Regions from separate parts of the Pseudoalteromonas sp. MM1 genome, predicted to be linked through region 2. Evidence: predicted binding sites of a transcription regulator. Region 2 holds the regulator's gene; each other region holds the start of a gene.
The links. The regulator LexA, encoded in region 2, represses DNA repair genes until DNA is damaged. The targets are predictions, from matches to a motif close to TACTGTATNNNNATACAGTA.
Positions count from the first base shown of each region.

Region 1: the regulator LexA is predicted to act here: its motif matches at 5,862-5,881, upstream of QUE46_RS04880 (YebG family protein).
Region 3: the regulator LexA is predicted to act here: its motif matches at 6,615-6,634, upstream of ruvC (crossover junction endodeoxyribonuclease RuvC).

Region 1 covers NZ_AP027922.1:1,076,869-1,085,052, reverse strand. Annotated here, with positions in the region: gene QUE46_RS04910 (TonB-dependent receptor) at 1-2,310, shown strand, start outside; gene QUE46_RS04905 (peroxiredoxin) at 2,382-2,987, opposite strand; gene fadR (fatty acid metabolism transcriptional regulator FadR) at 3,223-3,936, opposite strand; gene dsbB (disulfide bond formation protein DsbB) at 4,454-4,972, shown strand; gene QUE46_RS04890 (DUF6170 family protein) at 4,974-5,276, shown strand; gene QUE46_RS04885 (ComEA family DNA-binding protein) at 5,288-5,584, opposite strand; gene QUE46_RS04880 (YebG family protein) at 5,930-6,250, shown strand; gene QUE46_RS04875 (M23 family metallopeptidase) at 6,388-7,551, shown strand; gene QUE46_RS04870 (polymer-forming cytoskeletal protein) at 7,541-8,032, shown strand; gene QUE46_RS04865 (hotdog fold domain-containing protein) at 8,040-8,184, opposite strand, start outside.
Region 2 covers NZ_AP027922.1:3,474,746-3,482,929, reverse strand. Annotated here, with positions in the region: gene QUE46_RS15785 (hypothetical protein) at 1-688, opposite strand, end outside; gene QUE46_RS15780 (Rho termination factor N-terminal domain-containing protein) at 831-1,082, opposite strand; gene QUE46_RS15775 (hypothetical protein) at 1,313-1,693, shown strand; gene QUE46_RS15770 (PaaI family thioesterase) at 1,698-2,138, opposite strand; gene lexA (transcriptional repressor LexA) at 2,315-2,932, shown strand; gene coxB (cytochrome c oxidase subunit II) at 3,404-4,540, shown strand; gene ctaD (cytochrome c oxidase subunit I) at 4,540-6,132, shown strand; gene QUE46_RS15750 (cytochrome c oxidase assembly protein) at 6,132-6,662, shown strand; gene QUE46_RS15745 (cytochrome c oxidase subunit 3) at 6,698-7,573, shown strand; gene QUE46_RS20270 (DUF2909 domain-containing protein) at 7,473-7,784, opposite strand; gene QUE46_RS15735 (SURF1 family protein) at 7,799-8,184, shown strand, end outside.
Region 3 covers NZ_AP027922.1:1,414,752-1,422,935, forward strand. Annotated here, with positions in the region: gene QUE46_RS06470 (TIGR02391 family protein) at 1-733, opposite strand, end outside; gene QUE46_RS06475 (helix-turn-helix domain-containing protein) at 943-1,161, shown strand; gene QUE46_RS06480 (replication initiation protein) at 1,236-2,300, shown strand; tRNA gene QUE46_RS06485 (tRNA-Pro) at 2,514-2,590, opposite strand; gene QUE46_RS06490 (arylesterase) at 2,727-3,350, opposite strand; gene QUE46_RS06495 (ABC transporter ATP-binding protein) at 3,351-4,064, shown strand; gene QUE46_RS06500 (ABC transporter permease) at 4,054-6,555, shown strand; gene ruvC (crossover junction endodeoxyribonuclease RuvC) at 6,684-7,208, shown strand; gene ruvA (Holliday junction branch migration protein RuvA) at 7,211-7,828, shown strand; gene ruvB (Holliday junction branch migration DNA helicase RuvB) at 7,836-8,184, shown strand, end outside.

The DNA.
Region 1 (8,184 bases), 1.3 Mb from region 2:
CAGGATTCAACTGCAAATGGATCTGCCGCGGTCAGCCTACGTGGTTTAGGTGCAGATGCTACATTAGTACTAATCAATGGCCGCCGTGTGGCTATTAGTGCTTTTGCCGAAGGTATTACAAACTCATTTGTCGATATTAATAGTATTCCGGTATCGGCAATTGAACGCATTGATATTTTAAAAGATGGCGCATCAGCAATTTATGGCTCTGATGCAGTAGCGGGCGTAGTCAACGTTATTTTGAAAAAAGACATAGATGGTGTTGAGCTAAACTTAGGCTACGGTGGCACTGACGGCCCTAACTACGAAGAAACAACAGCAAGTTTAGTATGGGGTACAACTAGCGAAAAAAGCAGTGCCTCAATTATCATTGATTACTTTAAAAACACCTCTCTTTCGTCAGATGAAATGGGCAGCTTAGGCACCGCCAACCAATCACCATATGGCGGTGAAGACTTTCGCTCTTCTCGTGGCTTTCCTGGCTACTTTTATGTTGATGGTGTAAAAACAATTGACCCAGATTGCCCAGCAGAAAATGCCACAGCAAGCGGCAGTTGTTTATTTGATTACGGCCCATTTGGTTACATTGCTCCTGAGTCCGAGCGCGTAGGTGCTATTTCACAATTTGAATACAATTTTGACAATGGTATTACCGGCTTTTTAGAAATGGCAGTACAGCATAATACATCGGTTGCTGCAGGTGCCCCTACTCCACTTGATGAAGATGCAGGTTTAACAGTACCCGCTAGCCACCCTAACAACCCGTTTGGCGAAGATATTCAAATTGGCCGTTATCGTACCGTTGATGCTGGCGCTCGCCAATGGGATATTGAGTCAGATACGCTTCGCTTTGTAGCTGGCCTAAGAGGCGAAATTAACGAATGGAGCTGGGAAGCTGCGGTTCAAAAAGGCCGTAGTAAATCAATGCAAACGGGCGATCGTTCGCAAGGCTGGGTTCGCACCGACTTTTTACAACAAGAAATTGATGCAGGTAACTACAACCCGTTTGGTGGTACCTATAACAGCCCAGAAGTCATTGACAGAATTACTACAAGCTTAGTACGCCGTGGTGAGTCACACATGACCTCATTCGATGCTAACATCTCTGGTGAAGCATTTAGCTTTGGTGATGATGTGGTTATGATGGCCGCGGGTATTGAATACCGTGAAGAAGATGTAACCGATACACCGGATGATCAATTTCAGCGCGGTTTAATTTTTGGTACTGAGTCTGTATCTGCTGCAGCAGAGCGCGACCAATACGCAGCCTATGTGGAATTCTCAATCCCACTTGCTGAAAACCTAGAGCTACAACTAGCTGGCCGTTACGATGATTACAGCGACTTTGGTAATACAACAAACCCTAAAGTAGCTTTACGCTGGGCACCGACCGACGAGATAACCATTCGTGGTTCATGGGCACAAGGTTTTAGAGCGCCATCGCTTGCACAAGTGGGTTTAGGACCATCACAAGAAAGTCAGTTTTTTGTCGATACCTATCGCTGTGAAGCAACCGGCCTTGATTGTGACGCGCTAGATTACAACATAGAATTTGCTGGTAACCCTGATTTAGAAGCTGAAGAGTCAGAATCATGGAATGTTGGCTTTATTTGGGCACCTTCTGCTGAATTTGGTTTAAGCGTAGATGTGTGGAGTATTACCCAAGATAATAAAATTGATGAGCAAGAATTTGGCCCAATTTATAACTCTGAATGTAATAACCAAAATAGCACTGTATGTGTACGCTTAGCACCTAGTGGCGGTAATAGCTTAGGGACTATTCAAAAAATATACAGCACCTTCGAAAATGTCTCATCGCAAGAAGTATCGGGTGTTGATTTATCAGCAAATTACAACCACTCGCTAGATGATTTAGGGTTACTTAAATTTAACTTAGAGTGGGCATACCAAAACAAGTTTGAAAAAGATGGCCGTGATTATACTGGTGAATACTATTACCCAGAGCATCGTTGGATTTTCTCAACTAACTGGGAAATTGGCCAATTTAATACCAACGTAAATATTAGCTATGTAGGTGAATTTGAAGATACACCAGATATAGACTTCGACGGTAACTTAGACTTTGATAGTAATACATCGCGTATGGTTGATTCGCAAGCACTGGTGGATCTACAAACATCTTACCGTGTAAGTGATGCAACTAAAGTGTCGCTAGGTGTTAATAACGTATTTGACGAAGAGCCACCATTTGCCATCGGTGATGGCGATGCGGATCTTTACGGTTATGCATCGGGTGTACACAACCCGCGTGGTCGTTACTTCTACACCAAAGTAACCTTCTCGTTTTAATTTAAAATAGGCTATGCTAAAACAAAAAAACCGCCAAATGGCGGTTTTTTTATTAAAACGCAGGGGCTAAATTATAGCTCGCCTTCGTTTTCAGATAGGAACTTAGCAACACCTTCAGGGCTTGCGTCCATACCTTTTTTACCTTCTTCCCAACCAGCAGGGCATACTTCGCCGTTTTCGCTGTGGAATGCTAGTGCGTCAACCATACGGATCATTTCGTCGATATTACGACCAAGTGGTAAGTCGTTCACTACTTGGTGACGTACATTACCTTCTTCATCGATTAGGAAAGAGCCACGAAATGCAACGCCTGCTTCTGGGTGCTCAACGTCGTATGCTTTACAAATTTCGTGCTTAACGTCTGCAACTAGTGCGTATTTAACTTTACCAATACCGCCGTCTGCTACAGCAGTGTTACGCCATGCGTTGTGTGAGAATTGTGAATCGATAGAAACACCAATTACTTCTACGCCACGCTTTTGAAATTCTTCGTAACGCTTATCAAATGCGATAAGTTCTGAAGGACATACAAACGTGAAATCTAGTGGGTAAAAGAAGATTACTGCTTTTTTACCTTTAATTGTTTCATGAAGGTTATAGCTATCTACAATTTCACCATTACCTAGTACAGCTGCAGCGGTAAAGTCTGGTGCCTGGCGGCCTACTAATACACCCATTTTATTCTCCAAATATTTTGAGTTTGTTGTCGATTGCTTACGCAATACTGATACTTATATGGGCGCTAAAAATTAAAAAACAATAGCGCCAGCACATAATTAAATGGCATTTTAAATTTAATGCGGAAAAAAGAACAATCGTATTTAGCGATGTATACAATCGAAAATATCGAACAGATATTAAAAATTGATTACACGTATAAAAAAACCTGCATTTGCAGGTTTTAAAAAGTATTTAATCCATGATATCGGAAGGCATATCGCCTTTAATATTTTGCCAAATTTCACCCGTCTGATGGCCAAACTTACGCATCATTGAAATCGCACCATCGTGCTCACGGTTTTCAGCCAATACTGTTAAATCTTTATAAAATTGACGTGCTAACTGACGAGTGCCTGCGTCTGAAAAATAATGACAACCAATTTTAAAGTAAAATCCTCTAAAACCGTTAAGTATAAGTACGTAAATGCGGTTATTACCAGCGACAGCTAATTCGTGGTGTACTTTGTAATCGTAATCTGCAAATGCTTGTGCTGTATCTTCCAGCTCATCGCTTTTAGATAATATTTCAATAACGCGTTCTGGATTATATTTAATAGCGGCACGGGTGTAGATTGCACTAATATTTGTACGTGCAGATAATAGCTGGTCGGTCAGCTCGGGCATTTTATCTTCATCTAAGCGCGCCAGCGTTTCGAGTATATTTAAACCCGAAGTTTCCCAAAAGTTATTTACTCTTGTTGGCTTACCGTGCTGAATCGTTAACCAACCGTCACGTGCTAAGCGTTGCAGTACTTCACGTAATGTTGTTCTGGTTACACCAATTAACTCAGAAAGCTCACGCTCTGCAGGCAGAATTGAACCTGGAGGGAAATCGCCGTTCCAGATAGATTCAACTATATACTCTTCAGCAAATCCTGCTGGGCTTTTAGCTTTAAAAATTCTCATTCAATTCCCACTCGAATTAATCACAACTCATCGTTTTATACGAATAACTGACAGATTGTACCAGATGAAATATAACTAACAAGTAAACTCGTTGATATAAGTGCCAACCATCAGCTGAAAATTTTGTAATAACAAATAATAAAATTCGACATGCTTAAATTTAACTTAATTTGCTACCTAAATTAGCCCTATTCATAGTAGGTACATCAATACTATTGCTGTTTTTCTTCACCACTACATTGCTGTAAAAGTTCCTGTGCGCGGCACCTTCCATACAAGTACATTTAAAACACGCATACAGCAGAGCATGTTAACCATTTTGTTCAAACAAGCCTTTTTACTTGCCTACATGTTTATTTAGCAAAGTAAGCTTAACCTTTACCTAAATAGGACTGGCCATAACCACTTATTAATTTCATCTTAAAAAATGCCACTTCGATAGCTTTTTTACCCTTTTTGTTGCTCGTTACTTTATCCTAGTACATAATTCAACGTCTTATTTCAATGCGGATTTTTTATGAACTGGCTAGCTCAACTCCCTACTCAACGCACTCCATGGCTACTATTTACAGGCATTGTATTTTTATTAGAAGTCACCGCACTATTTTTTCAATACCAAATGGGCCTTGCACCCTGCATTATGTGTATTTACCAGCGAACTGCGGTATTAGGCTTATTAGGGGCGGGTATTATTGGCGCAACTAAACCACAGAATAAATTTGTACGTGCAACCGCTTATTTAGTGTGGGGTGTATCCAGTGTGTGGGGCTACTTTATTGCACGTGAACACATAGAAATGCAAACAACCACCGATCCCTTTGCGTTTAGCTGTGAGTTTGAACCAAATTTCCCTGCATTTATGCCCTTGCATGAATGGATCCCAAGCTTTTTTCAAGCCACAGGGGATTGTGGTAATATCGATTGGCAATTTGCAGGATTAAGTATGCCAGCATGGATGGAAATACTATTTGCGTTATTTACTATTACGCTTTTTGTACTTGTTACCACTCGCTTACTTACTAAAAAGACTATTTAATATGTTTACGTTTTTTACCAGTCAACTGCCTGAATTAAAGCACCTTAAAGTGAGACAGCGACAAGCCGTTGTTGCTATTGCGCTAAGTATGCTACCCGCCACTGATAGAGTGTTATTAAGAATAGTAAAGCTGATATTGCTCAGCCCATTGTTTTTATTATTTACTGTTTTTAAAGGGTGGGAACTCATTCCTTTTTTAATTTTAGGTGGACTGTGTTACCCGCTTTTAACAACGCCGATTGAAATAAACTTCGCTAAAAAATATTTAACCAAAGCACTTGAGCAGTATTCACAGGGCGCTTAGCGCCCTGCCTATTATAAAGACACTTTTCCTTCTAATTTAGCTACCAACTTTTTACCTATTCCTTTTACATTGGCTAAATCGCTCAGCTCAGTAAAATCACCATTTTCTACCCTATAATCAACAATAGCCTGCGCCTTTTTCTTACCAATACCAGGCAGTTTGGCCAGCATTTCTGAGTCTGCACTATTAATGTTAATAACCGAGGTTTGCGGCATTTCAACCATAGGCTTATCTTTAACAGGGTTAGCGTGGGTAATCGCGCTAAAGCTTAAAAAGCTGATAATAAGTAGCGTTAATAGATTTTTCATTTGTTATTCCTTATTTTTTTTCATACCAAAGCGTTATAGTTAAACGGCGAATTTGGCTTTAAGCATGTGCTTAATTTTTATTAGAGGAAATAATATTAAATAAGGAGCAACGCGCATCACTTATATTATTTCCAGTGCATAATCACCTAAATCCGAAAACCTAAAATGCAGCTGGTACAACAAAGTGATTACCTAAATAAAGTAAAGTTACGCTTTTTTGTCAAATTTATGACAATCTAAAATGTCGTGAATGCTTGCAATTTATTTCGCAAACATTTACTGTATATAAAAACAGTGACCTACAGGTCAATAACCACATTACCACGCAATCAAGCAGGAGAGATCATGGCTGTTGTTGTTAAATATGTTGTAGAACGAAACGGAGTTGAGCGAATGACGTTTACTACTAAAAAAGAAGCGGATGCCTATGACAAAATGCTCGATATAGCAGAGTCGCTTGAAGTAATGCTGGAAAAAGTAGATGTACCACTGAGTGAGCAACAAGTAGAATCGCTTGCGCTTGAAATTGCAAAGAGTAAAGATGACTTTATGGCGGTACTAAAAGGCGCGAAAGAGCCCACAACAAAAAGTACAGCTAAAGCTAAAGCTAAAAAAGCCGACAACGTAGCATCAATAAAAGATAGCGATGAGCAACAAGCTAGCTAGTATCCGACTATTTTCAATAGAGGGCTGATACTAATAGCAGCCCTTTTTTATTAATTTTTGAACAGTTACAAATTTTTTCTGGCTTTTTAGACTGAAATTGATACATTAATCCGGTTAATAGCGAGTGTTTATGTGCCATGTCAGTATTTATTAAGTCTTTTTACCAAAAAATTTTCCCAGCCCGTCAGTTGCTTATTCGTCAAAATGGCGAAGTAAAGCATGTTGTTTTGGCGCCTTGGTTTCAGCTTTTTACAGTACTGCTTATTTTAGGCACTATTACTTGGGTCGCTATTTCAAGTTTTCGTGTTTATAGTCAAACAAATAAAATTACCGACATAGAACAAAGCCAAATAGACAAACAACAAGTGTGGCAAAAACAGGTCAGTGAACAAAAAGCATTGCACGCTAAGCAATTAGAGCAACTTGCAGTCCTTGAGCAAAAGCAAGCACTTTTGCAAGGTATGATTGAATCCCTCCCCGCATCTATTAGTAAAGAAACAATAAAACTAGAAGATCAACTTGACTCGCCTGTTAATGAAGACAACGGCGAGTTTCATGAACCACTTGTCGATGAAGAGCCAAAAAACAAACACGCAAGCCTACTAACGCCAATCACTTTTGCCGCACGCTATGAGCGCTTAAATAAACACTACGAGCATAACTTTGCGCTTATTGATGCGCAAATTAATAAACGCCATGATGCAATTTTAGCGATGTTAAAAGGGGCTGGCCTAGAATCAGCTCTTGAACAACATTTAGCTCTGGGTGCACAAACCAGTGCGCAAGGTGGCCCGTTAGATGTATTTGATGAAACTAAAATACCAGGGCAGTTTTTAGCCATTGTTGATAAGCTATTACTACTCAACAATCTTGAAAACTTTTTAACAGAGCTGCCTAACTCACTGCCCTTACCTGCGGCTAAATACTATATTTCGAGCAACTTTGGCCTTCGTAAAGATCCAATGAACAACCGCCGAGCTTTTCACAAAGGTGTTGATTTAGCCGGCTGGCACAAAACCGAAATTTTTGCCCCTGCCGATGCTGTTGTACTTCGCGCTGGCAGAAACGGCGGCTATGGTAACTTTATAGAGCTAGAGCACAAAAATGGCTTGATCACCCGTTTTGGCCACTTAAATAAGATTAAAGTGAAAAAAGGCCAAACAATCGCTAAAAATGAGGTAATTGGATTAATGGGCAGCACAGGCAGAAGTACCAGTACCCACTTACACTATGAAGTGTTACTCGATGGCAAACATGTCAATCCTCTAAAAATAACAAAGGCGCTTTCTCGTGTTCGGTAAAAAAAAGCAATCAAGTAGTCAAACTACGTTAAAAAGAGTAAATCATACCCCTTCTATTATTTCTGAAGATGTGCGCTTAACTGGCACACTTACCAGCCAAGGCGAAGTGCAGCTAGATGGCCGCATTGATGGCGATATAAAGGCAGAGCATCTGGTAATTGGCTCTAGCGGTATTGTTGAAGGTGTAGTTGAAGCTAAAAGCGTCATTGTAAAAGGCAAAATTATTGGCTCTCTTAACGCCAGTGAAGTGAATATTCAAAGCAGTGCTCACGTGCATGGCGATGTTTTTCACGACACGCTAAGTATTGAGGCAGGAGCCATTATTGAAGGCAGCTTAAAACAACGCTTTGAAAAAGAAGAACCAGAACTTATTAGCGAAGATTTAAAGCCGGCAAAAGAAGTAAAAACCTTGCTGGATGATGCTGACAGCGACTTGTCGTTTGTTAATAAGCAAGCCGCTGATAAAGCCAAACCTAATTAAGCGCTCATTACTTTTTCTCAGTTATGTACATCGTAATATCTGCAGTGAACACCAGTTCATTGCGGGTATTATAAAGCTTAACTGGCACCACTAAATCCTCTTTATCTATCCATTGGCGAGGCAAGTCGATTTCTGCAATAGCAGTTACATCG
Region 2 (8,184 bases):
TTTTTAGCCTAACGTTTTGTATTAATAAAATGATACCGCACAAACAAAATAGCACGCTGGTGGCTGCAAAGCTGATAAGTAACGGGTTGTTAAAATTTTCTCGCTCGTCGTAATCCATTATGTGCAGCATCCAAAAAAAGTCGAAAATGCGCCATAATGTGCTGCGAACGGTAATAACTTTGCCGTTAATTGCATTTAAATATAGCGTAGTATTAAAGGTGTCGTTAAATTGTACTTGCCACACATTTGTTTTGTATCCCACTTCTCGAGGGCCTTGTTTTAAAAGCGTTGTGCTAATTGGCTTAGCGTCGATGAGTAAATGAGCTTGCGCATTAGCGGTGATTTGTATTTTAGTGGGCGGCTGAAAGGGGCGGCCCGTTAAACCACTAAAGCTTTGCTGCTCGGTGCTGTTAATAACAGTAATAAGCGGAGTAGTTAAAAAGTGCTCAAATATTATTTGAGTGGGGTTAGCCACTTGTGACGTAATATTATCGAGTGATGTAAGGTAGTCTGCTTGTGTAAATGGGTTTGTAAGTGTGCGCTTGGCAAGGTGCTTACCATGCACGTATTCAAGTGGTATCGCGCTCATTACTAAGCCACCTAAAAGCCAAGCTAAAATTTGTAAGGCAAGTAAAAAGCCTAGCCACTTATGTAGTTTTCGAGCGCGCTTAAATAGTTGTTTTCTCATTTTGTGCTTCTTATTATTTTTAGCGTTAGTGTATTACAGCAGTCCATGCTTTTACTGCGGCATTTTGTCGCAGTTATTCATAAGCTTACTCTAACTTTATAAAAATAATAAAAAGGAGCGATAAAAATCAGTGAGGCTGCGTTTAATTCTCTCGCAGGGCGTTTATTAGCTCTTGTTTGCTCATTTTAGAGCGGCCACTAATGCCTACCTCTTTTGCTTTATCGTATAACTGTTTTTTTGTACGTTGCTCATAATTTGAGGCTTTACCGCCTTTTACAGCTGTTTTATGAGTATTACTATTAGCAATACGTGCGGCTTTTTGTTTGCTCATGCCTTCATCGCGAAGCGCATCGTACTGATCGTCGTTTTTAATTTGCGGGCCATGATCTACCATAATTTCTCTCCTGAGCGTTTAATTACACAGTGTGTGTATAACTTTCATACATAAACGGTAAAATTAAGCGTAACTAGCCTAACCCGTTTTATAAGGCAAATTAGGTGCCAATGGCGTTTAAACAGGCATTTTCTATTAATAAAGCCATGTTTACCGCTTAGTTGATTTGGTATAAAAGTAAAACTGCGTTAAAGTTTGCGATGAAACTATAAGAGGGTAAAAAGCAGACAATGTCGGAAATTCAATTTTTAAATGTAGATCTAGAGCTTGAGTCTAAACAAGATATTAGCGCCCTAGTGGCAGACTTAAAGAAAAACGCGATGGTTTTACATTATGACAAAGACGAATATCGTCAACTTGCGCGTATTGAAGCCTCAGGTGACATAACCACGCCAGATAAAGCTATTAACCACTTGTGCGAGCTTATTGAGTCGTGTTCTCGTAACGCGCTTAAGCAATGGCTAAGCTGCTCTCGCAGAACCTTTGATATTGGTTTTGAGTCTGGTACGTCACCAAAATGTTTTAATCAGGCGCTGCATGCAGACACGTTATTGCGTATATCTGCAATTGGCGCGGGTATGGAAATAACAATTTACCCTATTGAAAAGTAAGCTATTACTTTCGCTCAACCACTGCTGCGGTCATTTTTGATACGCAGCAAAGCTCGTTGCGGCTATTGGTTATTTTTATCTCCCATACAGAACTGCGTTTACCAATATGAAATGCACGAGCCGTTGCTGTTAACGTCCCATTGCGTGACGCTTTTAAATGGCTTGCACTAATTTCCTGCCCTACACAGTAAAACTTTGTAAAATCAACAACAAAATTAGCAGCATAACTAGCAACTGTTTCGGCAAGTACTACATTAGCGCCGCCGTGTACCATTCCCATTGGGTTATGATGCTCAGGTATTGCGGGCATAGTCGCAACTAGGTAATCTTCCCCTATCTCGGTTATTTCTATCCCCATGGTTTTCATTAAAGTACCTTGGCCGTTTATACCTTCATCTAACTGTTTGCAAAGCGCTAATGTGATGGGTTGATACCAAATACTCATAACTACTCCTTTGAATTAAAACCTTGTTTATAGCATTTTATATATGCAATTTTAATAATTACCTAAAATGTACACATGTGTATTTGGTTTAGCTAATTAAAGCGCAATTTAAATTTGCGATTTTTATTTAACTGTATATACTCACAGTTAAATGTACTGTATGGAAAACCAGTTGTATGCGACCATTAACGAAACGCCAAGCTCAAATACTCGAACTAATAAAAGTTTTTATTAAAGACACTGGTATGCCTCCTACACGTGCCGAAATTGCACAAACATTAGGTTTTAAAAGTGCCAATGCCGCAGAAGAGCACTTAAAAGCGCTTGCCAAAAAAGGCGTTATTAAAATGAAGCCAGGCGCAAGCCGCGGTATTCAATTAGTTGAAGAAGAAGAGCCAGAGCAACTAGGTCTGCCATTAATAGGCCGAGTTGCAGCAGGTTCGCCTATTTTGGCGCAAGAACATGTTGAGAGTCACTGTAAAATAGACCCACTTATGTTTAAACCCGCCGCAGACTTTTTACTGCGTGTAAACGGTATGAGTATGAAAGATATAGGTATTATGGATGGCGACTTACTTGCCGTACACCGTACTCAAACAGCAGAAAACGGCCAAGTTGTGGTTGCACGAGTAGATGAAGATGTAACTGTAAAACGCTTAGAAAAAGCAGGCCGAAAAGTATTATTACACGCCGAAAACGAAGAGTTTACCCCTATAGAAGTAGACCTTGAAAACGAATCTTTTAATATTGAAGGTTTAGCTGTTGGCGTAATAAGAAATGCTGACTGGATGTAATTTTAACTATTTTTAAGTCACTTTTTATAAATGCGCACTGTTAAGTGTGCATTTTTGTTTTAAAAAAGACCTTCCACTACCTCAAAGCGGCCTAAAATTATTTAGCCTGTAAACTTTTTTTCACTCATACTTCTATCTTCCTAAGCGTGTTACATCCCTTAATTTTGCTCGTATCTTGGCTGTTAAATAACAATTTAATACTTCGTAATTTAATCAATTTTAAAATATCACTTGATTGTTTTTTATACTAAAACTTGCTTGTTGTACGTTTTTTAGCTAATCATTAATGTGCTGGACTAACAATAACTCACAGCTTTTTAGTTATGAGAACACACAATATACACAAACCTTTTGTTGTCCTAGCGATACCAATTAAAAATAAGATTGGTTAAAAAATAAAAATAACGAATTGGCGTTTAAGCCGTATGCCTCTTCGCTTTGCATTCGCAATAGCATCAAAGGAGCCGTCACATGGGTAAACTGACCTCTACCTTGTGGCTTGTGTTGATTATGTTCCCGCAGCAAGTGCTGGCTAATAGCCAATACAATATGCGCAAGGGCGTAACCGATATAAGTAATAATGTATATCAGCTACACATGACCATATTTTTAATATGTTGTGTGATTGGGGTGATAGTGTTCGCAATAATGTTTTGGGCACTGATTCATCACCGTAAATCTAAAGGGGCAGTCCCTGCCCAATTTCATGAAAGTACCAAAGTAGAAATTCTTTGGACTGCCATTCCGTTTGTTATTTTAATTGCCATGGCAATCCCTGCCACTAAAACCCTCATAGCAATGGAGGATGCCAGTAAGGCCGACTTAACCATTAAAATTACAGGGTCACAGTGGAAGTGGCATTATGAATATATGGGCGAAGACGTAGAGTTTTACTCTATTTTATCTACCCCTCAAGACGAAATAGCCAACCTTGTTAATAAAAACCCTAATTACTTACTTGAGGTTGATAAACCTTTAGTGCTGCCAATTAATCAAAAGGTGCGTTTTTTAATGACCTCAGATGACGTTATCCACTCTTGGTGGGTCCCTGATTTTGCCGTTAAAAAAGATGCCAATCCGGGGTTTATCAACGAAACGTGGACCAACATTAACGAAGAAGGTATTTACCGAGGACAGTGTGCAGAGCTGTGCGGTAAAGATCATGGTTTTATGCCCGTGGTGGTTGAAGCTAAGTCGCAAGAGGACTTTAACGCATGGCTTGCAGATGCTAAGCAAGCTAAGCAAAAAGCGGCATTAGCCGATGCTGCTTTGCTTGATCAAACGTTGCCTAAAGAAGAGTTAATGACTTTAGGCGAGCAAGTGTATATGGCAAGTTGCGCTGCGTGTCATCAACCAACAGGAATGGGATTACCGGGCGTGTTTCCTGCGTTAAAAGGCAATCCAATTGTTTTAGGTGATATAAAAGATCATATAGATGTTGTGATCCATGGTCGTCCAGGGACTGCAATGCAGGCATTTGCTAAACAGTTATCAATAAAGCAGCTTGCGGCAGTAATTACCTACAAGCGTAATGCGTGGGGTAATGATACGGGTGATGTCATCCAACCTAGTGAAATTCAGGCAGCACTTGATGCGGAGGCGAACTAATGAGTAGCATAGTAGAACAACCTAACGCCAATGACGCTCATCACGGTCATCACCCAGCCAAAGGTTTTAAACGTTGGTTATACACAACAAACCATAAAGATATTGGCAGCATGTACTTAATTTTTTCGCTGACTATGTTTTTAATTGGCGGTGCAATGGCCATGGTTATTCGGGCTGAGTTATTTCAGCCAGGATTACAATTGGTAGACCCACACTTTTTTAACCAGATGACCACAGTACACGGTTTAATTATGGTGTTTGGTGCTGTAATGCCGGCCTTTACGGGGCTTGCTAACTGGATGGTACCGCTCATGATTGGCGCGCCAGATATGGCACTGCCCAGAATGAACAACTGGAGCTTTTGGATTTTACCTTTCGCTTTTTTAATTTTATTGGCCTCGTTATTAATGCCTGGAGGCGGCCCCGCATTTGGCTGGACGTTCTATGCGCCGCTTTCAACAACGTACAGTAACGACAACACCGCAATGTTTGTGTTTGCAGTGCACATTATGGGGATTAGCTCAATTATGGGCGCAATAAACGTTATTGTGACCATCGTTAATTTACGTGCCCCAGGCATGACATGGATGAAGCTACCATTATTTGTTTGGACATGGCTAATAACCGCATTTTTATTAATTGCTGTTATGCCTGTATTGGCCGGAGCGGTCACTATGGTATTGACCGATAAATACTTTGGAACCAGCTTTTTTGATGCAGCAGGCGGCGGCGATCCGGTAATGTTTCAGCACATATTTTGGTTTTTTGGCCACCCCGAAGTGTACATCATGATTTTACCCGCCTTTGGTATTATTTCGACCATAGTGCCTACGTTCTCCCGTAAAAAACTATTTGGTTATGCCTCCATGGTATACGCCACTTCTTCTATCGCATTACTGAGCTTTATAGTGTGGGCGCATCATATGTTTACTACCGGTATGCCCGTTGCTGGCGAGCTATTTTTTATGTACGCGACCATGCTGATATCGGTGCCAACAGGAGTAAAAGTTTTTAACTGGGTGGCCACTATGTGGCGAGGTTCTATAAGTTTTGAAGTACCCATGTTATTTAGTATTGCATTTATTGTGCTATTTACCTTGGGGGGCTTTTCGGGGTTGATGTTGGCTATAACACCAGCTGATTTTCAATATCACGATACTTACTTTGTGGTGGCGCACTTTCATTACGTGTTAGTTACGGGGGCAATATTTTCTATTATGGCAGGCGCTTATTATTGGTTGCCTAAATGGACGGGCAATATGTACAACATTGCCTTGGCTAAGTGGCATTTTTGGTTATCGCTGGTAAGCGTTAATGTGCTGTTTTTCCCTATGCATTTTGTTGGGCTGGCAGGTATGCCTCGCCGCATTCCCGATTACGCTCTGCAGTTTGCTGACTTTAACGCGATTATAAGCATAGGTGGGTTTGCCTTTGGTTTATCGCAGTTACTCTTTGTGGCTGTGGTAATTAAGTGTGCCCGAGGGGGCGATAAAGTGCCTGCAAAAGTATGGGATGGTGCTGAAGGTTTAGAGTGGGAAGTAGACTCTCCTGCGCCGTATCATACTTTTTCTACACCGCCGGAAATTAAATAATGACACATGCACCGCTATTAAAGCGCCTAATTCTTATTTGTATAGGTATGTTTGCTTTTGCATTTGCCTTAGTGCCCTTATATGACGTGTTTTGCGACATAACCGGGCTTAATGGCAAGCCGTCGCTTGAGCAAGCTAAGCAAAGTACACAAATCACTGAAAACCGAGAGATAGGTGTGAGCTTTACAACCCATGCGCAAAGTGGTGCGCCGTTTATTGTTAAGTCAAAAGAATACAGTGTTGATGTGAAACCGGGTGCTATGCGTGAGGTAATGTTTAGCGCAAAAAACACCAGTGATATCGATAAAGTAATGCAAGCGGTGCCTTCTGTGTCGCCTGGAAAGGCGGCTAAGTACTTACATAAAATAGCGTGCTTTTGTTTTGATCAACAACCGCTAAAAGCGGGTGAAGAACTTGAGTTTAAACTGCTGTTTTATGTAGATACTGCTCTGCCGAGCGACGTAGAAGAGCTAACTTTATCGTACACCGTATTTGATATTAGTGAGCAGCTGGTAGCAAGTAATAACTAGCCTGCATGTCTAGTGAAAAACTAGGAGCAAGTAACATGAATCAAGATTATGAAAACTACTACGTACCCGAGCAAAGCCCTTGGCCCATAGTGGGCGCGGTGGCGTTATTTTTTATTGCAGTGGGTGCGGCGTTAACAGTTATGAATTTAGAAAGTGAAGGGGGCAGCGGTGTGTACCTGCTATATGCAGGCATTGCAGTGCTGCTATATATGATTTTTAGTTGGTTTAAAAATGTAATTAGCGAGTCTGATCAGGGCTTGTATTCAGCGCAAATGGACCGCTCATTTCGACAAGGAATGAGCTGGTTTATATTCTCTGAAATTATGTTTTTTATGGCCTTTTTTGGCGCATTATTTTACGCCCGCATACTGTCGGTGCCTTGGCTAGGTGGGGCTGGGAATAATGCGATGACCAACGAAGTGCTTTGGCCTACCTTTGAGGCAGTATGGCCGTTACTAACCACGCCAGCAGGTGAAACCACGCAAGCTATGGGATGGCAGGGCTTACCCCTTATTAATACGCTTATTTTATTAGCGTCTTCGGTTACTTTGCACTTTGCTCACGTAGCTATTGAAAACAATAAACGTAAACCGCTAAAAGTGATGTTGGGAGCAACCATTTTATTGGGCGTGTGCTTTTTAGCATTGCAGGTAGAAGAATATATTTATGCCTATAACGAGCTAAATCTAACACTAGATGCAGGCATTTACGGCAATACATTTTTTTTACTGACAGGTTTTCATGGCATGCATGTGACCCTTGGCGCCATTATTTTGTTTGTTGTATTTGTGCGTATTTTAAAAGGCCATTTTACGAAAGATAAACATTTTGCGTTTCAAGCAGCGGCTTGGTACTGGCATTTTGTTGATGTGGTGTGGCTGTGTTTATTTGTTTTTGTATATGTGTTGTAACGGTTAATGGTGAGTGATTAGCCTTTATAAAACCAAGTTTTACAGCGGCTATCACCATCACCAAAACTACCACAGAAAACAGCACACGACGGCCTAAAAAATGCGACATAGGCCGACCGCCAGATTTGTCGGTCACCATAATAAATAGCGCTCTAAACAAGTTGAAAAGTATAAATAGTAACAGCAGCACAATAATAATTTTAATAATCACTGGGTTGACCCTTTATGCAGTTAATTTTAAGGCGTAAACAAAAGCTTAGCTCATTTATCGCACTTTGCGTTGTGGTAGCTGTGGTGCTGGTATGTGTACGTTTAGGGTATTGGCAATTAGCAAGGGCTGAGCAAAAGCAGCAACAGCTAACAGCTATAGCTAAAATGCAAACCCAAGGTGTAATGAGCTGGGGGCAATTACAGGCCATGCCTACAAAGTGGAATAAAACAGGTGTAGTGGTTGAGCTTGTCGGAAAAATAATAAATCAGCAATACTGGCTTTTAGATAACCAAGTTTACCAAGGGCAAGTCGGTTACGATTTATTGGTTTTATTTAAGCCAAGCCAAGCAAGTGATGCTTTACTCGTTAATTTAGGGTGGGTAAAAGCGCCTATTTCACG
Region 3 (8,184 bases), 1.6 Mb from region 2:
GATGGGCTCGTCGATTACGAAATGCCATGAAAATACTAGAAAACATATTTGCGCGACCTGTGCTTTCACTACCATCTAGCCCTTCCCAGTAGAGGGGGGAATTTTCGCCCGAGAATGCTTTTGAAAAAAGCTTTGCGCCTGTTTCTTTAATTAAACCTGACTTTTCTTTAATTACTTTCTCTAGTAACCGATATCCGTCCATTAAAGCGTTGTCGGGGTTTTGTTTCATTAAAATTGCGATATTTAGCAGTCTTTCATCGATTAAAGAGAGTGGAATCTCTACAGGGAAGTCTTGTTGCAAATGAGATTTGGCATGGCGACTTTCATATATATAGTCATACCATTGTTGAGGTCTCACTGGTAGCTGTTCAGAGAGCCAATCTAAGTCTTTTACAGTTAGTGCAGAATTGTTTATTCTTTCTAAAAACTTTCGTGGTACATTATACTCCTCAATTTCATTACAAAATTTCCTAAGCACTGATAAAGTATAAGAAAATGATCTTGGTCCTTCGCCAGAATAACCAGATGTGAAGCCTGACTTTATTGCAACATCAATACCCTCATCGGTATTGATTAATAATGCATGATTATAGTTATATTCACTTCCGGTGGTTAGAATTTTTACTGTATTAAATACCCTTCCAAAGTGAATCATTTCTATTACAGCATTAATACAGTGTTTTGAAATACCAGCTGTACCTCGATATTCTATTCCTGCCAACTTTGTCATCATAATCCTTTATCCATATTTTACAGCTGCCTAATTAACAACCCACTTTACTTTTACCTAATCATAGCTTAACCTAAATTTACTGGATTAATCCAGTGTCAAAAAAGGCGCTTCTAGTGAGCTGCCTGTTACACGTAAAGAGGACATAAACGGCTTTTATAAAAAAGCACGGTCGATACGTATTTAACAGGTTTGGTTAGTTAGGAGGGCTCATGTCCACATTTTTTTCCACAAGAGAAGCTGCGAAGTTTTTAAACTGTTCAGAACAGCATTTATATAATATCCGAAATAGACGAAAGGCTGCTCTCATACAAGGTGATCATTATCTTGCGAGAAAAATTGCACCTGAGGCTATAAAAATTGGCGGAAAATTGCTTTTTGAAGAGTCAACATTAGAAGCTTGGCTTAGAAAGTACGGCGAAGTTGCTTAACTTGCGAAAACGGCAGGCGTAAGCGACCAAACTATCCGCCTGCCGTGTCGAATTTACTTCAACACGGATATTTTATGACAAATACTGCTAAACAGCTAGTTTCAGCTGCGCCAAGGTGTGTGCGGGAGCAGCTTATTGAACGACTTTATAAAACAACTCCACCAAGAACATTATGCACAAATGAAGACATTACAATGGGGCGCTACCGTTATGGTGAGATAGCTTTGGATGAGTACCTCCATGTTCAAGTTAACCCAAGAGTCATTCAATATTGGTTGATTTTTGATATCGATGACGAATCAGCATTTTATTGGGAAGACAACCTACTTCCAGTTCCAAATATAATTATTAGTGGTCCATCTATAAGCAAATTAGCTAAAACAAAAGAAGGAGGGGCACATCTGCTTTACGCCATTCAGGGCGTTACAACGAGTCTTAGAGGTAGGCGAAAACCTATCGCGTTCCTGAAGTATGTAGACCAAGGTATGCGAGTCAAACTTGGTGCTGATGAGGATTACACAGGGCCTTTATGTAAAAATCCGCTTCATCCACATTGGAAAACGACTTATTTACATGCGCATGAATACAGCCTAAATGAACTTAATGACTTTTTATACAAGCCTAAGAGAGAGTATGGTCATGGGTTCGATTGGAATAGTGTCGCTAATTCTCGTAATTGCTACTTGTTTCACCAATTACGCTTTATAGCGTATAAAAGAATTAACTATGCCAGAGAAAATTGGCGATTTGAGGACTGGCAAAAACATCTATTTGAGGTTTCTGAAAGCATAAATAATTTTGATGGATTTGGTTTAAAAAAAGAATATCCATTGAAGTATAAAGAATTGCAGTCGATCGCTAAAAGTGTAGCGTCTTGGACTTGGCAAAAATACTATCCAAACCACAATCGAGGGGTAGCAGGAACGTGGTTGTATCAAATACCTATTCAAACAATAGCACTTGCTCAACGTGAAGGTGCACGATATACCCATCAAAAAAGACGTAAGACATCTGAAGAGTTAATAAAGCAAGCAATTAGGAAGTTAAAGGACACAGGCCTAAAACTCACTCAAAAGAATATAGCAAACGAAACAGGGCTTACTCGACAAACGGTAGCGAAGTATAAGCAACTAATTTAGGATGTTAATTATGCTTCCCCTCAGGGTATTAGGGGCTAAGGTAAATAACTTAAAGGGAGTGATGGTTATTGTATCTTTAGCTCTTAAATGTATAAGTAAGGTAAGCTACATATATGCTACACATAAATAAAATTGACTAATATTTAGTGCTACATTCAAAAGTGTGTTTTTAGCTAAGTTTTTGAATTAAATAGTAATTAAATAGTAATTAAATGGTCGGTATGGAGAGATTCGAACTCTCGACCCCTGCCACCCCATGACAGTGCGCTACCAAGCTGCGCTACATACCGACGTTGTTTGCAATAGTACGTATATTTTATTAAAAATCAATAAGTGATTGTTTGTTTGCGTGTTTATTGTGCAAATGAGCTAAAAAACTTTTTAGTTAAGGGCGTATAGCCCTCAACCACCAAAGAACAACACGGTTTAATCTTTATTTAGCCATTGATTGATCGAGTCGTACATTTCATCGCGTATCAGCGGTTGAGCTTCTTTATTTGGATGTAATTGATCTCTTTGCATTAAGTTTGGCTTATCTGCCACATTAAGCATAAAAAAGTTAAGTAAATGAGCATTTGTTTTTTCACTTACTTGTGTAAAACTGTCGGTGAACATTTTGCTGTAACGGGGACCGTAGTTTGGTGGAATGTATATTTCCATTAACGATACCATAGCATTTGCTGCTTGGCTTTTTTCGATTAAATCCGTTAAGTTGGCCTGCATTTTTGTTACCGGAAAACCACGCAAACCATCATTAGCACCAAGCTCAATAAGTACATGGCTTGGTTGGTATTGCTCGAGTAAGGCATCTAGCCTACGTAAAGCGCCACCGGTAGTTTCGCCACTAATACTGGCATTAATTAGCTCTATATTACGCTGCTCTGCATCGTATTTATCTTGTAACAATTTAACCCAGCCTTGCTCTTGTTTAAGGCCATAGGCTGCACTTAAACTGTCTCCAAGTATTAAAATCGTGTTGTCGGCTGCCGCACTAAGTGGTTTGATAACTAAAAATAAAACGAATACAAAACGTAGGATTGAATGAGTCATATGTCAGCGCTTTCTCAATTAAATATTATTCAAGTAAATGGTTTGTCTAAAGTAGTTTCTACCTTCGAAGGTGAGTTGCCCATCCTCAGCGACATCAGCTTTAATGTCAAGCATGGCGAGTCAGTTGCTATTGTTGGCACATCGGGCTCAGGAAAATCCACGTTATTAAGTTTATTAGCGGGGCTTGATACAGCCAGCAGTGGTGAAATTACCCTTGATGGCGAGCCGCTACATAAATTAGATGAAGAGCAGCGTGCGGCACTGCGTGCTGAAAAAGTTGGTTTTGTATTTCAATCTTTTATGTTGGTACAAAGCTTAACCGCGCTTGAAAACGTAATGCTGCCGGCAGAGCTTGCAGGTGAAAGAGATGCGAAAGAGCAAGCCCTCGCATTATTAGAGAAAGTGGGGCTGAGCCATCGTATTGATCATTACCCATCGCAACTTTCGGGTGGTGAGCAGCAGCGTGTTGCCATTGCTCGCGCTTTTATTGGCACCCCTAAAATTTTATTTGCCGATGAGCCTTCTGCAAATTTAGACAGTAAAAATGGCAAAATGGTGGAGTCGTTATTGTTTGAATTAAACCAGCAGCACGGCACCACACTCATTTTAGTAACCCACGATGAAGCACTTGCGCAAAAATGCCAACACATTGTGCAAATTGAAGCAGGGCGATTAGTTAAAAACTCAAAAGAGGACATAGCGAATGTGGGCTAAGTTAGCACTTAAATTATTTGCCCGTGAATTTCGCCGGGGTGAGCTCACGGTTATTAGTGCCGCTATTGCGCTTGCGGTACTGACAGTGCTTACACTGTCTATGGTGACTGAGCGTATTGGGCAGAGCATTGCGCAAAAAAGTAGTGCGTTTATTGCCGCTGACAGAGTGTTGGCCAGCGCCCACAAGTTAGATACGGCGTTTATTAGTAAAGCAAAACAAGAAAACTTACAAACTGCGCAAATGGTCTACTTTGATACCATGTTATTTGCCAACGACGAGATGCAGTTTACCTCGGTAAAAGCAGCGTCTAACGAATACCCGTTAAAAGGCGAATTAAAAGTTAAATCATCGTTGCTTGGCGAAACGCAAGTAGCACAGGGCGGGCCAAAGCCGGGTAATGTGTGGCTCAGTGAATCGGTTTTTTATAGCTTAAATATTGATATTGGTAGCCAAGTAGAGCTAGGTGCTGCCGTATTTAATGTAGAAAAAGTGGTAGTTGAAGAGCCAGATGCCCCTTTTAATGTATTTTCGAGTAGTCGCAGAGTACTCATAAATATTGCTGATGTTGCAAAAACAGAGGTTATTCAACCTGGCAGCCGAGTGAACTACCGCCAACTTTACGCAGGTGATGAAGCCGACATAACGCGGTTTTATGAATGGTTAAAGCCGCAAATGGCTGAAAACCAACGTTGGTATGGCGTAAAAGATAGGCAATCGCCTATATCAAATAGCTTAAACCGTGCAGAAAGCTTTTTATTACTAGCCGGTTTGCTGGGCATTATTTTGGCTACGGTCGCTATTGCTGTGTCGGCAAAGCGTTATTGTGAGCGCCAATACGACCCCGTAGCAATGATGAAAACACTCGGCGGAAGTCGTGCCTTAATTCGTAAAATATATTTTATGCACTTACTCATGGTGTGTGCTTTAGCGGTTATTGTGGGCTTAGCTATAGGCTACGGCTTGCAAGAAATTGCCACTGGTTATTTAGCAAAAAGCATGGATATGAGCTTACCAGCAGCGGGTTTTAAACCTTGGCTGGTGGCCATTAGCACAGGCGTTATATGTGCAGTTATGTTCTCTATTAAGCCACTGCTTGATTTATTTGATATTCCACCCCTTAGAGTTTTGCGCCGTAACTTAGGCGATAGACTAGCTGTAAGCCGTGTGCACTTAGGTTTAAGTGCGCTTACGGTGTTTTTATTAATGTGGTTATTTAGTAATAACATTAAAATAACACTGATTTTGTTTGTCTCTACACTTGCTTTGATTGCGGTTTTGTTTGTTATTTCAAAATTAATATTTGGTGGTGGCCGTAAATTAGGCTTAAAGCCAGGCAACAGCTGGTCATTAGCTATTGCCTCTATTCAAAAGCGGGCAAACGTAAATGCGGTGCAGCTTATTAGCTTTTCGTTGGCGATAAAATTGCTGTTGTTTTTGATTGTACTTAAAAACGACATGATCTCAGATTGGCAGTCTCAATTACCCGCCGATGCCCCTAATGCATTTTTAGTTAATATTACGCAAAACGAGCTTGAGCCTGTAAATAATTACCTCGCAGAAAACGATATTTTAGTATCTGATTTTTACCCAACCATTCGCGGGCGCGTAAATGCGGTAAATGGTGAGCTTGTTGCGCGTAAAGTGTCGTTGCAAGATAACGAGAAAAAAGATGAAGAAGCACGTTCTGGCATTGGCAGAGAGCTTAACCTAACGTGGCTTGATGATGTGCCAGCTCAAAACGAAATTGTGCAAGGGCAGTGGTTTGGCGAAGGCGCAGTGGGTGAGGCTTCGGTTGAGGAATCAATGCTTGAGCGCCTAGATGTAGAAATTGGCGACACGTTAACATTTTTAATTGGTGCGCAATCTTTTGACGCTAAAATAACTAGCGTACGTAAAGTAAACTGGGCTACGCTAAAACCTAACTTTTTTATTATTTTAAGCCCCGACGTGCTAAAAGATTTTCCGGCAACCTATATTTCATCAGTACGTATAGAGCCTGAGCAAAAGAAAGCGTTTAGCCAGTTACTGCGCACGTATCCAACCATTACCGCCATCGATGTAGATAACTTTGTAAAGCAAATTCAATCAACCATTGAGCAGGTGTCGCTAGCTATTGGATTTGTGCTTGCTATTGTGGTGTTGTGTGGTGCATTAGTGCTTATATCGCAGGTGCAAGCTAGCCTTGGTGAGCGAATGCAAGAAATAGTAATACTACGCACTTTAGGCGCTAAAGGGCGGTTAATAAAAAATGCGACCCTTTATGAGTTTTTGCTATTAGGTGGTTTAGCTGGGTTTGTAGCTGCTTTATTTAGTGATGTGACTTTGCTAATAGTTCAGCAGCAAATGTTTGACTTAGCCGGTAAATTGCACCCTGAAATATGGCTAATAGGGCCAGTTTCAGGCGGGGTGTTTGTTGCTACGCTTGGCTACTTTATGATTGCTCGTAAACTTAAACAAAATACCCAAGGCTTAGTACGTGCTTTAGCATAAGCTTTACTTTTAACACTAAACGCCCGTACTAAGTTACGGGCGTTTTTGTTTTTAAGTGCCACTGGTAATTTATACAGTGCTCTGGCATTATTACCGTTATTGAAAAATAACAATAATGAGTGTGCTGTTTGGCCATTATTTTAGGGATAGACCCAGGTTCACGTTTAACGGGTTATGGAGTAGTTGCTCACCAAGGTGCTAAATTTACCTATTTAGGCAGCGGGTGCATTAAATTAGCCGAGCACGAGTTCCCCATACGTTTAAAAATGATCTACCAAGGGATCACACAAATAATAGAGCAGTTCTCACCCGAAACCTTTGCCATAGAAAAAGTATTTATGGCGCACAACCCGGATGCCGCGCTAAAGCTAGGTCAAGCCCGAGGAGCCGCTATCGTGGGAGCCTCTATGGCCGAACTACCCGTATTTGAATACTCAGCACGGCAAATTAAGCAAGCCGTGGTTGGTAATGGCGGCGCCGATAAGTCGCAAGTGCAACACATGGTAAAAAATATTTTAAAATTACCTGGCACACCGCAAGCCGATGCGGCCGATGCGCTTGCCATTGCAATTTGCCATGCTCACTCAGAACAAAATTTAATTAAACTAGCGGGTAGCGCAAGTAAAACCGTTAGAGGACGTTTAAGGAAATAAATATGATTGGCCGTTTAAATGGCACTTTAGTTGAAAAGCAGCCGCCCGAAATTTTATTAGAAGTAAGCGGCGTTGGCTACGAAGTACAAATGCCCATGACCTGTTTTTACGACTTACCCAATATTGGCGAAAACACTATAGTGTATACACACTTTGTAGTACGCGAAGACGCACAATTACTATTTGGCTTTAATAATAAAACCGAGCGAGCGCTGTTTAGAGAGTTGTTAAAAGCAAATGGCGTGGGGCCTAAACTCGGCTTAGCTATTTTGTCGGGCATGTCGGCGCAACAATTTGTAAGTTGCGTAAACAACGAAGACGCCACAACACTGGTTAAATTGCCGGGTGTGGGTAAAAAAACTGCTGAACGTTTAGTGCTCGAAATGAAAGATCGCTTAAAAGATTGGGGTAATGATTTATTTACGCCATTTAGCGATAACGCCGTGATAGAGCCTGCCACTGATGCAATAATTGCCAATAATGCCGCAGACGATGCCGTATCGGCACTTGTCGCGCTTGGTTATAAATTGCCACAGGCGCAAAAAGCAGTAAAATCGGTAAGTAAACCCGATATGTCTACTGAGGTTCTTATTAAAGAATCTTTAAAATCAATGTTGTGAGTAACCCATGATTGAAGCTGATCGTTTAATTGACGCGAGCGAAAAAACCAACGAAGACACCATAGACCGCGCAATAAGGCCCAAGCTTTTAGCCGACTACAAAGGTCAGCCGCATGTTAAGCAGCAAATGGAAATATTTATAGAGGCTGCCCGTAGCCGTGGTGAAGCGCTCGATCATCTATTAATATTTGGCCCGCCGGGCTTAGGTAAAACCACGCTTGCTAATATTGTTGCCAATGAGCTTAATGTAAGTATTAAAACCACTTCAGGCCCTGTACTTGAAAAAGCCGGCGACCTTGCTGCACTGCTTACCAACCTTGAAGAAGGCGATGTGCTGTTTATCGATGAAATACACA